3 regions of the Pseudomonas sp. Pmew2 genome follow, and region 1 is predicted to be linked to each of the others. Evidence: predicted binding sites of a transcription regulator. Region 1 holds the regulator's gene; each other region holds the start of a gene.
What was found. Region 1 encodes sigma-54, which starts transcription at its own class of promoters, with help from an activator protein. Its sites were predicted from a motif close to ANTGGCATNNANNTTGCTNT; they were not measured.

Region 1 (4,568 bases):
TGATAGCCTCAGGCGTCACAACAGCCATTATCAGCGGCCGCAAGACTGCGATAGTCGAGCGCCGGGCAAAGAGCCTGGGCATTGAACACCTGTTTCAGGGACGTGAAGACAAGTTGGTAGTACTGGACAAACTGCTCGCAGAACTCCAGCTTGGTTACGAACAAGTCGCCTATCTGGGTGATGATCTGCCAGACTTGCCAGTCATCAGGCGCGTCGGTCTGGGCATGGCGGTTGCCAATGCCGCGAGTTTTGTACGCGAGCATGCACATGGAATAACCAGAGCGCGGGGCGGCGAAGGTGCGGCACGCGAATTCTGCGAACTGATTCTGAGTGCGCAAGGCAACCTTGAAGCGGCTCACTCCGTCTATTTATAGAAGCCATTATGTTCACTAAAAAAATTCGCAAGTTCCTGCTGCTCGGGGTACTGGCGCTGCTGCTGGCAGCGGTCGGTTACTGGAACATCAGCCCGGAAAGTTTTATGGATCAGCCGGTGTCGACCGTTGACGACACGGTCATCGACTACTATGCGATCAATGCCCACAGCGTGCAGTACCTGCCCGATGGCACGCTTCAGTACGACATGACCTCCGACAAGGTCGAGCACGTGAAAGCCACTGACGTGACCCTGTTGACCACGCCCGACCTGCACATGTACCGCGGTGGCGAGTTTCCATGGCACGTACAGAGCAAGAAAGGCGAAGTTTCGTCCGGCGGCGACCAGGTCGAGCTGATCGATTCCGTTCGTGTCGAGCGTACCGATGAAAAACAACGTACGACTATTATCACTACCAGTCGAATGACCGTATTCCCTCAGAAGCAATATGCGCAGACCGAGCAAGACGTTAGAATCGACGGCGCCGGCGGTGTGACTACGGCCAAGGGAATGAAAGCATATTTGAAAGACAGCAGGATGGACCTGCTGTCCAACGTAAGAGGACAGTATGAGGCTCGTTAAAACTCTTCCTTTATTGCTCGGCCTGGGCGCAGCACTGGGAAGCGCGAGCGCCTGGTCCCTGCCAACCGACCGCGATCAGCCGATCCACATCCAGTCTGACGATGCTCAGCTCGATGACAAGAAAGGCGTAGCAACCTACAAGGGCAACGTCATCATCACCCAGGGCTCGATGAAGATCACCGGTAACACTGTGACGATCACGCGTAATGCCCAGGGCGAAGTGGATGTGTTCACCTCTGTCGGCAATCTGGCCTATTACGAGCAGAAGCCTGCCGTAGACAAACCGATTGTGCAGGCCTATGCCGTCACTATTCAGTACTACGCCGGGCAGGACCGTATCGTCCTCATCGACAAGGCCAAGGTCATCAATGATGGCAATACTTCCGAAGGCGAGAAAATCGTTTATGACACGGTCAGACAGGTCGTCAGCGCCGGTCGGGCCAATGGCGGTGCCAAGGTGACCACACCACGTCCGCGTATCGACATGGTCATCCAGCCGAAAAAGAAAACCGACCAACCTCAGAAGGCCCAGTAAATGGCGACGCTCAAAGCCCAGCATCTGGCTAAAAGCTACAAAAGCCGGCAGGTCGTGCGCGATGTGAGCATTTCCATCGACAGCGGCCAGATCGTCGGCCTGCTGGGCCCCAACGGTGCCGGCAAGACCACCTGCTTCTACATGATCGTAGGTCTGGTCCAGGCTGATCAGGGTCGCGTGCTGATTGACGATCTGGATGTCAGCCATCAACCCATGCACGGTCGCGCCCGAGCCGGCATCGGCTACCTGCCGCAGGAAGCCTCGATTTTCCGCAAGCTTTCAGTGTCCGACAACATCATGGCGATTCTCGAGACCCGCAAGGAACTCGATGCCGGAGCACGCCGCAAGGAGCTCGAAAGCCTCTTGCAGGAGTTTCACATCACCCACATTCGCGACAACCTGGGCATGAGCCTGTCGGGCGGCGAGCGCCGCCGCGTGGAAATTGCCCGCGCCCTGGCCACTGCGCCGAAATTCATCCTGCTGGATGAACCTTTCGCAGGCGTAGACCCTATTTCGGTAGGTGATATCAAGCAGATCATTCACCACCTCAAGGCCAAGGGTATCGGCGTACTGATCACCGACCACAACGTCCGTGAAACGCTGGACATCTGCGAAACTGCCTACATCGTCAACGATGGACAGCTGATCGCAGAAGGCGATTCCGAGACCATTCTGGCGAATCAACTGGTGAAAGAGGTCTACCTCGGCCACGAATTCCGCCTTTAATCGACTGCCCTTTGCGCTTAGCGGCCGATTGATGCCAGTGCAGTGTGTTGACAATATTTTATTTGTCATACCACTCTAGGCAAAGGTACAGGTTTCAGGCATATAATTTGCTTAAGTTGGCGCTCCGGCGCCTGTAGTAGATGGCGCATGAGCGCCGGCGAATAAGGTGTTTAGCCCCTGCCATGAAACCATCGCTAGTCTTGAGAATGGGCCAGCAGCTGACGATGACACCGCAGCTGCAACAGGCAATCCGCTTACTCCAGCTTTCCACACTGGACCTCCAGCAGGAGATCCAGGAGGCGCTGGAATCGAACCCCATGCTGGAACGGCAGGAAGAAGGCGACGACTTCGACAACTCCGACCCGCTTGCCGACAACATCGAACAAAAGCCCAACCCCGACGTTCAGGAACCGACCTACCAGGAATCCGCGCCTACCGTGGATAACCTTGAAGACGGCGAATGGAACGAGCGCATTCCCAACGAACTGCCCGTCGATACCGCATGGGAAGACATCTACCAGACCAGCGCCAGCAGCCTGCCAAGCAACGATGATGACGAGTGGGACTTCACCACACGCACATCTGCAGGCGAAAGCCTGCAAAGCCACCTGCTGTGGCAATTGAACGTCGCCCCGATGTCCGACAAGGACCGCCTGGTGGCGGTTACGCTGATCGACTGCATCAACAACCAGGGCTATCTGGACGAAACCCTCGAGGAGATTCTCGAGTCTTTCGATCCCGAGCTGGACATCGAACTCGACGAAATCGAAGCCGTACTGCACCGCATCCAGCAGTTTGAGCCGGCAGGCATCGGCGCCCGAAACCTGAGCGAATGCCTGCTCCTGCAGCTTCGCCAGTTGCCAGCCAAAACACCTTGGCTGATGGAAGCGCAACGGTTGGTCACCGACTACATCGACCTGCTGGGAAGTCGCGATTACGGCCAGTTGATGCGGCGCATGAAGCTCAAGGAAGACGAGCTGCGCCAGGTCATCGAGCTGGTCCAGAGCCTCAACCCGCGCCCTGGCTCACAAATCGAATCCACAGAAGCCGAGTACGTCATTCCCGATGTAATCGTGCGCAAGGACAACGAGCGCTGGCTGGTCGAGCTCAATCAGGAGTCCGTACCGCGCCTGCGCGTCAATCCGCAATACGCAGGTTTTGTACGCCGGGCCGATACCAGCGCAGACAACACCTTCATGCGCAATCAGTTGCAAGAGGCGCGCTGGTTCATCAAGAGCCTGCAAAGCCGCAACGAGACACTGATGAAGGTCGCCACCCAGATCGTCGAACATCAGCGCGGCTTTCTTGAGTACGGCGACGAGGCGATGAAGCCGCTTGTCCTGCACGACATTGCCGAGGCAGTGGGCATGCATGAATCGACCATCTCGCGCGTGACCACCCAGAAGTTCATGCACACGCCACGCGGCATTTACGAGCTGAAATACTTCTTCTCGAGCCATGTGAGCACTTCCGAGGGCGGTGAATGCTCGTCCACGGCAATTCGCGCAATCATCAAAAAACTGGTTGCGGCGGAAAATCAGAAAAAGCCGTTGAGTGATAGCAAGATCGCTGGTTTACTGGAGGCACAAGGCATTCAAGTAGCCCGTCGCACAGTCGCCAAGTACCGCGAGTCACTCGGGATAGCGCCTTCCAGTGAGCGTAAGCGGCTGATGTGATGCAGGCCCAGCCACAGCGTCCCAGAGACAGGCGCCATGCCTGCCTCTTTATGCACTGGCAAAGGAGAAAGCTGTATGCAAGTCAACATCAGTGGACACCAACTGGAAGTGACCAAACCCCTTCGTGAATACGTTGAGCTCAAGCTCAAAAAGCTCGAGGGGCATTTTGACAAGATTACCAACGTGCAGGTCACGATGACGGTCGAAAAGCTCAAGCAGAAGATCGAAGCCACGTTGCACATCCATGGTGGAGAGGTCGTTGCCAATGCTGAACATGACGACATGTATGCTGCCATCGACCTGCTCACTGACAAGCTAGACCGACAATTGCTCAAGCATAAGGAAAAGCAGCAAAGCATCCTCAAAGGTGCGGCCGCTCGCTAACGCCCATTTAAATGATCCGAATCGAAAATATCCTGACCCCCGGCCGCTCCCTTGTGAACGTGCCGGGTGGCAGTAAAAAGCGTGTACTCGAAGAAATTGCCAACCTGATCGGTCGTGAAGTACCGGGCATGGTTCCGGACACAGTATTCGCAAGTCTTGTTGCCCGCGAAAAACTGGGTTCAACCGGTTTCGGCAACGGTATTGCCATCCCTCATTGCCGCCTTGCTGACTGCAGCGAGCCTGTCAGTGCAGTCATTCACCTCGCTACCCCCGTGGATTTCGACGCCATCGA
Region 2 (4,568 bases), 2.6 Mb from region 1:
AGTGGTCGGGTCGGAAATGCTGCGACCGTCCATCAGCGAGTACATGGACCAGGTGTTGGTGCCGGTCTTGACGAAATACTGATCCAGCGTATGCGCGTTACCCTGAGTGTCATAGGTCGGCGTGCTGTACTTCATGTTGTACGACTTGGTGTCAGTCGCGTCGAACGTAGTGAGCGACGGCAAGGCAGTGGTCGAATTCAGGTTGGCAACGTTGGTAATGGCGGTGGTTGCCTTGGGCTGAAGGTTGGACGAATCCACCCGCAGGTCGCTCAATGCACCGGTTACCACACTGCCGTTGGCATCAACGTTGTAACCCTGCAACTTCATACCGCCGCTGTTGACGACGTAGCCTTCCTTGTCGGTGTGGAATGCACCGGCACGGGTGTACAGCTTCTCGCCGTTATTGCTGAGCATGAAGAAACCGTTGCCGTTGATGGCAAGGTCGAGGCTGTTGGCAGTACCGGTAGTCAGGTTGCCCTGCGAGAACTGCTGGGAAACCGCTGCGGTTGTTACGCCACTGCCCACATTGGTCTGGCCGGAAGTGCCGCGAATCGATTGAGCGTATTGATCGGCAAACTCCGCGCGCGACGATTTGAAGCCAGTGGTCGCAACGTTGGCAATGTTGTTGCCGGTAACGTCGAGACTTTTGTTTGCAGCATAGAGCCCACTAAGGCCGATATTGAAAGACATGTTTCACTCCTGCGCCTGGTAGGCTCTACAATCCGATGGTTTGAACTTTGGACAGGGCAACACTGCCGCTGGCCAGATTGAGCATTGTTTCTGCACCATTCACACCCAACGTGACGCTGTTGACCGTGGCAGGCAGGTAAGTCGAAAGCTGTGTGTTCTTGCCGTCAACCGAGCCTTCAGCCTTGAAGGTGTAGTTGCCCGACGCAAGCGCTGTACCGTCGCTGTCCGTACCGTCCCAGGAAAAGCTGGTGGTGCCGACTTTCTGCGCGCCCAGCTCGACGGTGTCGACCAGATTCGATTGCGAATCGTAAACCTTGATACTTGTCGCCGTAGTGGCGCTCGGAATAACGATCGAACCGGTCATACCCTTGGTGGTATCCACGGTGGTGGAGCTCGAATCGATGATCACCGAGCGACCTACCAGCGACGATGCCTGCAACGCCTGGGACGACTTGTAACTGGTTGCAATCGTGTCAACCGTCGACGTCAGGTTCTGCATGCTTTCAAGGCTGCTGAACTGTGCCAGCTGGGCCACGAACTGCGTGTTGTCCTGTGGGTCCAGCGGGTTCTGGTTCTTCATCTGCGTCACGAGCAGCTGCAGGAACGCGTCCTTGCCCAGCGTACCGGTGGAATTCGTCGCGGTCGGCGTCGGATTCTGCAGTGTGTTCAAGAACGTCGATGAGACGCTGCTTGCTGTGGTGTTATCGGCCATAACGTTCGCCTTCTATCACTGACCGAGGGTCAGAACCTTCTGCATCATGGATTTAGCGGTGTTCATGATTTCGGCGTTGGTCTGGAAAGACCGGCTGGCAGAAATCATGTCGGCCATTTCTTCCACGACATTGACGTTGGGGTAGTAGACATACCCGTCCTTGTCAGCGGAAGGATGATTGGGCTCGTAACGTGCTTCCAGGTTCGAGCTGTCTTCGATGATGCCGTTGACCTGAACGCCCTGCCCGGCTTCGCCCTGATCCTGGAACAGCGAACCGCCTGTGGACTGCTGACCCTGCATCACGGTGGCAAACACCGGGTGACGGGCGCGGTAGGTCTGGTCCATGCTCGAAGACACGGTCTCGGCGTTGGCGATGTTACTGGCCGTAGTGTTCAGACGCGTGGTCTGGGCACTCATGGCGCTACCGGCAATGTTGAACACATTGGCTAGTGACATGAATTATTCTCCGCGAAGGGCTGCAACCAGCCCCTTGAACTTGCTGTTGAGCAATGTGAAGCTGGCCTGAAAGCCCATGGCGTTCTCGGTGTAGCTGGCCTGCTCGACCTGGGAATCGACGGTGTTCTGGTCCAGCGAAGGCTGCGACGGGGTGCGATACAGCAGCGTCCCGTCATCATTGCCCATGCCTTCGGCTTCGATATGGCGGCTGTTGGTCTTGTTCAGCGCGAAATGACCGTTCTGCACCTTGTCGTTTTCGGCAGCCAGCACCGACGAGAAGTCCAGATCGCGAGCCTTGAAGTTCGGGGTATCGGCGTTGGAGATGTTGTTGGCCAACACCTCTGCACGCTGAGCCCGGAAGTTCAGAGCCTTTTCATGTATGCCTAGCGCTTTATCGAAGCTGATGCTCATTTCGGGAAACCTTTGCCGGTTGACCTGATTCTGTTGTTACTGACAAAGCAATCGGCGTGCCATGTTGCAAAAGCCAATGATTGCGGGGGCCGCAGGCGGCGGCGAGGCGGCAATGCCAGAAAAGCGGCAAGGCATTTCCGCTGTGGGAGGAGAAAGCGGCAAGCGGGGTGCCGTTTTTTTGCCAGTGTCGACTTGCCGCCTGACAATGGCGGCACTTCATCATTGCCTCATTCGGACGCCCAATAAAAAAGAGACCCGAAGGTCTCTTTGACGACTGAATCAGAGGCCAAGCTCACTTAACCCAGGGTGGTCATCAGGTCGCCGCCCCAATGGCCAATGGTATTTGCGCTCGGACTCGGCGATCGGCAAATCGTTGATGCAGGCAAAGCGCCGCTGCATGAGGCCGTTTGCAGCGAACTCCCAGTTTTCGTTGCCACACGAACGGAACCAGTTGCCAGAGTCGTCATGCCATTCATAGGCATAGCGCACGGCTATGCGGTTATCGGTAAATGCCCAGAGCTCCTTGATCAGCCGGTAGTCCAGTTCCTTGCGCCACTTGCGTTCCAGAAAGGCCTGAGCCTCTGCGCGGCCATTGATGAACTCACTGCGGTTACGCCAGTAGGTGTCTTCGGTGTAGGCCAGCGCAACTTTCGCCGCATCGCGAGAGTTCCAGCCATCCTCGGCGCCACGGACTTTCTGGACAGCCGTCTCCAGGGTAAAGGGTGGAAATGGCGGTCTTCCTTTATCACTCATCTCAGCGTCCTCAGAACGGTTTATAGGGCAGAAATTTTCCATCAAGGGTGATCACGGCTCGCTCGCCCCCTTCCGGATCTTCGACTTTCTTGATGTCGAGCTTGAAGTTGATTGCGCTGATGATGCCGTCGCCGAACTGCTCATGCACCAATGCCTTCAGCGTTGTGCCGTAGACCTGAACCATTTCGTGGAAGCGATAGATCGTCGGGTCACTGGAGACGTCTTCGACATTGCCGCGCAACGGGATGGTTTGCAGTTCGGCGACCGCGTCCCTGTCCAGCCCGAGACGCTCGGCGACTACCTCGGCCACCGCTTCCGGCAATGGGTGCTGACCGAGCAATGCAGCCGTGACATACACCACGCTCAACCCCGTACCTTCTGCAAGCCCTGCCCACGTCAGGTTCTTTGCGGTCTTGGCCTGCAGCACACGTTCAGTCAGATTCTGGCGCGGTGCTCTGGAAATGTTGCTGTGCGGCATAGGTAACCCTCCGGAATGAATTCATATCAATCACAGCATCGGCAACTATCACCATAAGATCCAAGACTGATTTATGATCATCGCCATAATCCTGCCTTATGGTGATGCCGTGCTGTTACGCCATATACGTTATTTGCTGGCAGTCTCCGACCATGGCAATTTCACCCGGGCGGCCGAGGCCCTGCATGTCTCGCAACCGGCGTTGTCGCAACAGATCAGGCAGCTGGAAAGCAGCCTGGGTGTGCAACTGTTCGACCGCACCCGCCGCAGCGTCGTGCCGACCGATGCCGGCCGCGTGTATCTGGACCACGCGCGTCGTTGCCTGCTTGAGCTGGAGGCCGGGAAGCGTGCGCTCAACGATGTCAGCGATCTGTCACGCGGACAATTGCGCCTAGGGATGCTCCGATCAACTTGCCGCGCAGCGGTGGCAAGCCGTAATTTGCCAGGCACATAGCGCTATTTTTCTGAAAACGGTCTGATGCAGTGTGAGTCGAGCGCGTTTTTCGCTCGGTTTTCCGTGTTAAGCGCGCAACTCACCCAAACCCATTAGTCGCTTTCGAGCCATCCACAGGTTCGACAGGGCGAACAGCGTGGTCAGTTGGGCCGTGTTTTTCATCAGCCCACGAAAGCGTACTTTCACGTAACCAAACTGGCGCTTGATGACCCGAAACGGATGCTCGACCTTGGCGCGTGTCTGCGCTTTGCAGTACTCGATCTTGCGCTTGGCTTTGTACAACAGGCTGCGTTTGTTCAGCTTGGAATACGTGCTGCGCCGCGCCGCGATTTGCCAGATCACGTTACGATTTTCGTGCTCTTCACGCTTCTCGACACCGGTGTAGCCAGCGTCCGCATAGACCGCGTTTTCTTCCCCGTGGAGCAGTTCGGCGACTTGAGTGACATCGGCCACATTGGCCGCAGTGCCATGGACGTGATGAACCAGTCCAGACTCAACGTCAGCGCCGATGTGGGCCTTCATACCGAAGAAATACTGGTTACCCTTCTTTGTCTGATGCATCTCGGGATCACGCTCGCCGTCTTTGTTCTTGGTCGAGCTTGGGGCATGAATAA
Region 3 (4,568 bases), 2.5 Mb from region 1:
AGTCTCCTTATGCCTTGTTCAACGGCGACCTGATGCTGGCCGCCTACACGCCGGCCGGGCACATGCAGGTCCTGCTTGGGGATTTCACCGGGCACGGCTTGCCGGCTGCCGTCGGGGCGATGCCGCTTGCCGAGGTGTTCTACGGCATGACCGCCAAGGGCTACGGCCTGGTTGAAATCCTTCGTGAAATGAACGCCAAGCTCAAACGCATCCTCCCCGTCGACATGTTCTGTTGTGCAACGCTGCTTTGTATCAACCTTGCACAACGGCAGGTCGAGGTCTGGAGCGGGGGCTTGCCGGACGGCTACCTGTTGCGTGGCGCGCAGGGTGAGCATGTGCCGCTGGCTTCCAGTCACCTGCCATTGGGCGTGCTGAGTGTCGATGCTTTCGATGCACGCACCGAGGTCTATCCGTTGGCGCCGGGCGATCGCATCTTCCTGCTGTCCGACGGGGTGCTCGACACCAGCAACAACAATGACGAACTGTTCGGTGCGCAGCGTTTGCGCCAGGTGCTTTCTACCAACCGCGAGCCGCATTTGCTGATCGAGGAAATTCTCGTAGCGCTCAACGATTTTGGTGGCAAGGCACGTGACGATGTCAGTCTGCTGGAAATCAGCGCCGTCGATGAGCCATTGCAGAGTCTGCCTGCCCTGACCTATTCGGACAGCGGTGCCTCCAGCCCACTGGACTGGTCGGCCAGCTTCGAGTTTCGCGCTTCGACCCTGAGGCGCTTCAACCCGTTGCCGTACGTCTTGCAGTTGCTGCTTGAAGTTCATGGCCTGCGCAATCAGGGTGCTGCATTGCACATGGTGCTCGGCGAGCTTTATAGCAATGCACTGGAACATGGTGTACTAGGGCTGGATTCGGCGCTAAAGCATGATGCAGCAGGTTTCGCCCTGTATTATCAGCAGCGCGCCGAGCGGCTTGGCATGCTTCAGACCGGGTTTATCCGCGTGACTGTGCGGGTCGAGCCGGTCGCAGCGGGTGGTCGGCTGACCCTCAGCGTGGAGGACAGTGGTCAGGGATTTGATATTGAAAAAGTCCGGATGCAGATACCTGCGGGCAATGAGCTGTATGGTCGCGGGCTCCGCCTGGTGTGTGAATTGAGTCGTGAGGCTCGATGGTCCGCGGATGGCAGGACGGCCTGCGTGGAATTTTCCTGGGAGGGAGTGGCATAATCCCCCCTGGAGTCTTGATCAAGGAGTGAACAAGTGTCGATTCATCTGGATTACAGCGTGCTGAATGCCTTGCAGGAAGTCATGGAGGACGAATATCCGACCTTGCTGGATGTGTTCCTCAAGGATTCCGAGCAGCGTATCGCGCAACTGCGTCTTGCTGTTCAAGTCAGCCATCCTGACTTTCAGGAATTGAGCCTCACCGCGCACAGTTTCAAGGGCAGCAGCGCCAATATGGGTGCCTTGCAACTTTCCGAGTTGTGTCGTCAGTTGGAAGAGCAGTCCCGTCAGCAGTTGTTCACAGGTCTGCCAGAGTTGATCGGTAAAATCGACAGCGAATACATGACTATTCGCGGTTTGTTTAACGCAGAGCGGCAGTTGTTTGTCAGCTGATCACTGATTTCCAGATCCCCGATCTTCCTTTATTCGGCAACCTTTGAAGTGGGTGTGGAAGGTTGGCCCGCATATTGCTAAGTGTTCTGGTAAGGCGATAACCAGCAGCTTATGCGGAGACCGAAATGCCCCTCGCTACCAATGCGCTTCTTCAGGCCACAAGCACTGCGACCTCAAGGTCCGGTACGGCCAATAATGCGGTCAAGTCTGCTGACAGCAGCAAAGACGGGGCCTCCAGCTTTTCCAATGTCTATGCCAAACAGGCGAAGGATGCCGTTCCGTCGCGTGATGATGCGCCGGTCAAGCCGGCTCGCGACAAGGCTGCGCCTGACAAGGACAAGGTTGCCGCCGGCAAGGACAAGCCTGCCAGTGATCAGGCCAATGCCGCTGACACGTCGAGTGTTGCCGATAGCGGCAATGATTTGCCAACCCGATCGACTGCCGCTGAGGATGATGCTGCCAGTGCCGGTTCAAAGCAGGATGACGCACAGGCATCTGCCGACTCTGCATTGACTGAAGGGCTGGCGATTGTCGATCCGGTGCTTGACCCGGCGTTGCAGGCGATGGCTGCTCAAGCGCCTGCGTTGCCGGTCGCCAGACCACAAAGCCCTGACGCCACGGCTGCGCCCGTAGCTACCGTGCTCACGGTCACTCAGGCTGCTCCGCCCGCAGCGACTGAAGAAGCATTCAATCCGGACGCCGATCCGCTTGATGGTCTGGATGCAGTGCAATTGGCGCTGGAGAATGCCAACGCCAAAACGCAGCTGGCTGCGCAGAATACCCATGCTGCCAACAAAGCGACGCCGACCAACGCAGAGGCCGATCCAAACCAGAATCTCGTCAATAACCTGTCGGCCCTGAGCGAGCAGCTTCCCTCGGAAGAGAGCAGCACGGAAAGCAGTGACAAGTCGTTCAGCGGCTTGATCGGCGAAGGACTGAAGGATGTCAAAAGCGCCGCGGGCGACACGCGCGTCGACAACTTTGCCGATCGCCTCGCTGCGCTGAGCCAGGCCGCGCAACCGGCCCGTGTTGCGGCAGCACCTGCCGCAGCGCCGTTGATGAATCAGCCGTTGGCCATGCACCAAAGCGGCTGGACCGAAGGCATTGTCGACCGCGTCATGTACCTGTCGAGCCAGAACCTCAAAACCGCCGATATCAAGCTGGAGCCCGCCGAACTCGGACGTCTGGACATTCGCATCAACATGGCACCTGAGCAGCAGACCCAGGTAACGTTCATGAGCGCCCATATGGGCGTGCGTGACGCACTGGAAAGCCAGATGTCGAGGTTGCGTGAGTCGTTCGTTCAGCAGGGGCTTGGCAACGTCGACGTCAACGTTTCCGACCAGTCGCAACAGCAGGCCCAGCAACAGGCTCAAGAGCAGGCCAGCCGTGCCCAGCGCAACGGTCGTGGCAATGGCGTGAGCTCAGGCGACACTTCGGATGAGATTGCAGGCGTCGATGCCGCTGTTCCGGTCAGCCAGCCGGCTGCACGCGTGATCGGCAGCAGCGAGATCGATTATTACGCGTGATGCTCCTTGCCTCACATGGCAGCCGCGACGCGAAGTCATGCCTTGTCTGCTAGTTGTTAAGGCAGAAATGATTTTCGATCCCGATGGTACAGACGACGCAAATTGCGACCTTAGTGACGGCTGAGTCCTGGCGCTGATCCGGGGGTAGCCTGGCAGGACGCCAGGCTAGCCGCACCGGGCCATGGATGGCCCGTTGCGGCGACCCCCGGATCAGTGACAGGGCGAAGGAACCCGACGAAGTCGGGCCGGAAACAGGAGCGAGGGGATTTGCCTACTTTGGCCTCATCAAAGTAGGTCGCCGAGGGACGAAAAGGTAACCTGAGCCGGACACAAACATAACTGACATAGCAGAACCGCTGTGTGACGCAGAGCGTCACGAAAGGCATTACCACGCGGAGCGTGGGAACGAGAATCTGGGCCGAACGCCAATCCACCTGATCTCGCAGGACCGCTGTGTGACGCAGAGCGTCACGAAAGGCATTACCACGCGGAGCGTGGGAGCGAGAATCTGGGCCGAACGCCAATCTACCTGAAGTCGCAGAACTGCCGTGTGACGCAGAGCGTCACGAACGGCATTCCCACGCGGAGCGTGGGGACGATAGTCATCAGCTCCCGGGTCGGGCTGATTCGGCACTGACACAAGCATTACCATCCCTCCGCGCCCAGCCGCGTAACCGGTTGTGTCCAATACATCTCCATCTCGTACAACTCTGGCATAACACTTGCTCTGCCTCTGTCACGTATTGAAGAACCTATTGAATAGTGACGGATTATTGGCATGGCGAAGAGCGAAGAAGTTAAAGACCCGGCAACCAAAGGCAAACTCAAGCTCATCATCCTCGCCGTTGTGGCGTTGCTGCTGGCGGTAGGTTTGTCGGTGGGCGCGACCTGGTTCCTCATGCACAAGAGCGAAAGCACACCAGACCCGGCTGCTGCCGCTGCCGCAGCTAACGTCAAGCCAGTGGCGGTGTTCGAACCCATGACCCCGGCCTTCGTGGTCAACTTCAACTCCAATGGTCGCCAGCGCTATATGCAGGTCAGTATCACCATGCTGGCGCGCAATGCCGCCGATATGGAAGCGCTGAAGGCGCATATGCCGCTGATCCGCAACAACCTGGTCATGCTGTTTGCTGCTATACCCTTTGAGTCGCTGGCCTCGCCGATCGGCCAGGAAATGCTGCGTCAGAAAGCGACCGCGAGCATTCAGGAAGTGGCACAGAAAGAACTCGGCAAGACTGTGATTGAACAGCTGCTCTTCACTAACTTCGTATTGCAGTAGGACTCTCACATGGCCGTGCAAGACCTGCTCTCCCAGGATGAGATCGACGCGCTGCTGCATGGCGTCGACGACGGGATGGTCCAGACCGACACCGTCAGCGAGCCTGGCAGCGTCAAAAGCTACGACCTGACCAGTCAGGACCGGATTGTCCGCGGGCGCATGCCGACGCTGGAAATGATCAACGAGCGATTC

Region 2: a site for sigma-54 is predicted at 2,314-2,333, ahead of flgB (flagellar basal body rod protein FlgB). Genes of this name have one in related genera too.
Region 3: a site for sigma-54 is predicted at 1,630-1,649, ahead of AC4ANK_RS18225 (flagellar hook-length control protein FliK). Genes of this name have one in related genera too.

Annotation. Positions count from the first base shown of each region.
Region 1 covers NZ_CM176702.1:1,458,750-1,463,317, reverse strand. The annotation lists gene AC4ANK_RS06725 (KdsC family phosphatase) at 1-374, shown strand, start outside; gene lptC (LPS export ABC transporter periplasmic protein LptC) at 383-955, shown strand; gene lptA (lipopolysaccharide transport periplasmic protein LptA) at 942-1,490, shown strand; gene lptB (LPS export ABC transporter ATP-binding protein) at 1,491-2,216, shown strand; gene AC4ANK_RS06705 (RNA polymerase factor sigma-54) at 2,399-3,892, shown strand; gene hpf (ribosome hibernation-promoting factor, HPF/YfiA family) at 3,968-4,276, shown strand; gene ptsN (PTS IIA-like nitrogen regulatory protein PtsN) at 4,288-4,568, shown strand, end outside.
Region 2 covers NZ_CM176702.1:4,025,930-4,030,497, forward strand. The annotation lists gene flgE (flagellar hook protein FlgE) at 1-690, opposite strand, end outside; gene flgD (flagellar hook assembly protein FlgD) at 716-1,402, opposite strand; gene flgC (flagellar basal body rod protein FlgC) at 1,418-1,858, opposite strand; gene flgB (flagellar basal body rod protein FlgB) at 1,862-2,269, opposite strand; gene AC4ANK_RS18400 (nuclear transport factor 2 family protein) at 2,549-3,022, opposite strand; gene cynS (cyanase) at 3,033-3,500, opposite strand; partial or broken gene AC4ANK_RS18410 (LysR family transcriptional regulator) at 3,574-3,900, shown strand; gene AC4ANK_RS18415 (IS5 family transposase) at 4,021-4,568, opposite strand, start outside.
Region 3 covers NZ_CM176702.1:3,985,696-3,990,263, reverse strand. The annotation lists gene AC4ANK_RS18235 (fused response regulator/phosphatase) at 1-1,178, shown strand, start outside; gene AC4ANK_RS18230 (Hpt domain-containing protein) at 1,212-1,568, shown strand; gene AC4ANK_RS18225 (flagellar hook-length control protein FliK) at 1,694-3,097, shown strand; gene fliL (flagellar basal body-associated protein FliL) at 3,876-4,376, shown strand; gene fliM (flagellar motor switch protein FliM) at 4,386-4,568, shown strand, end outside.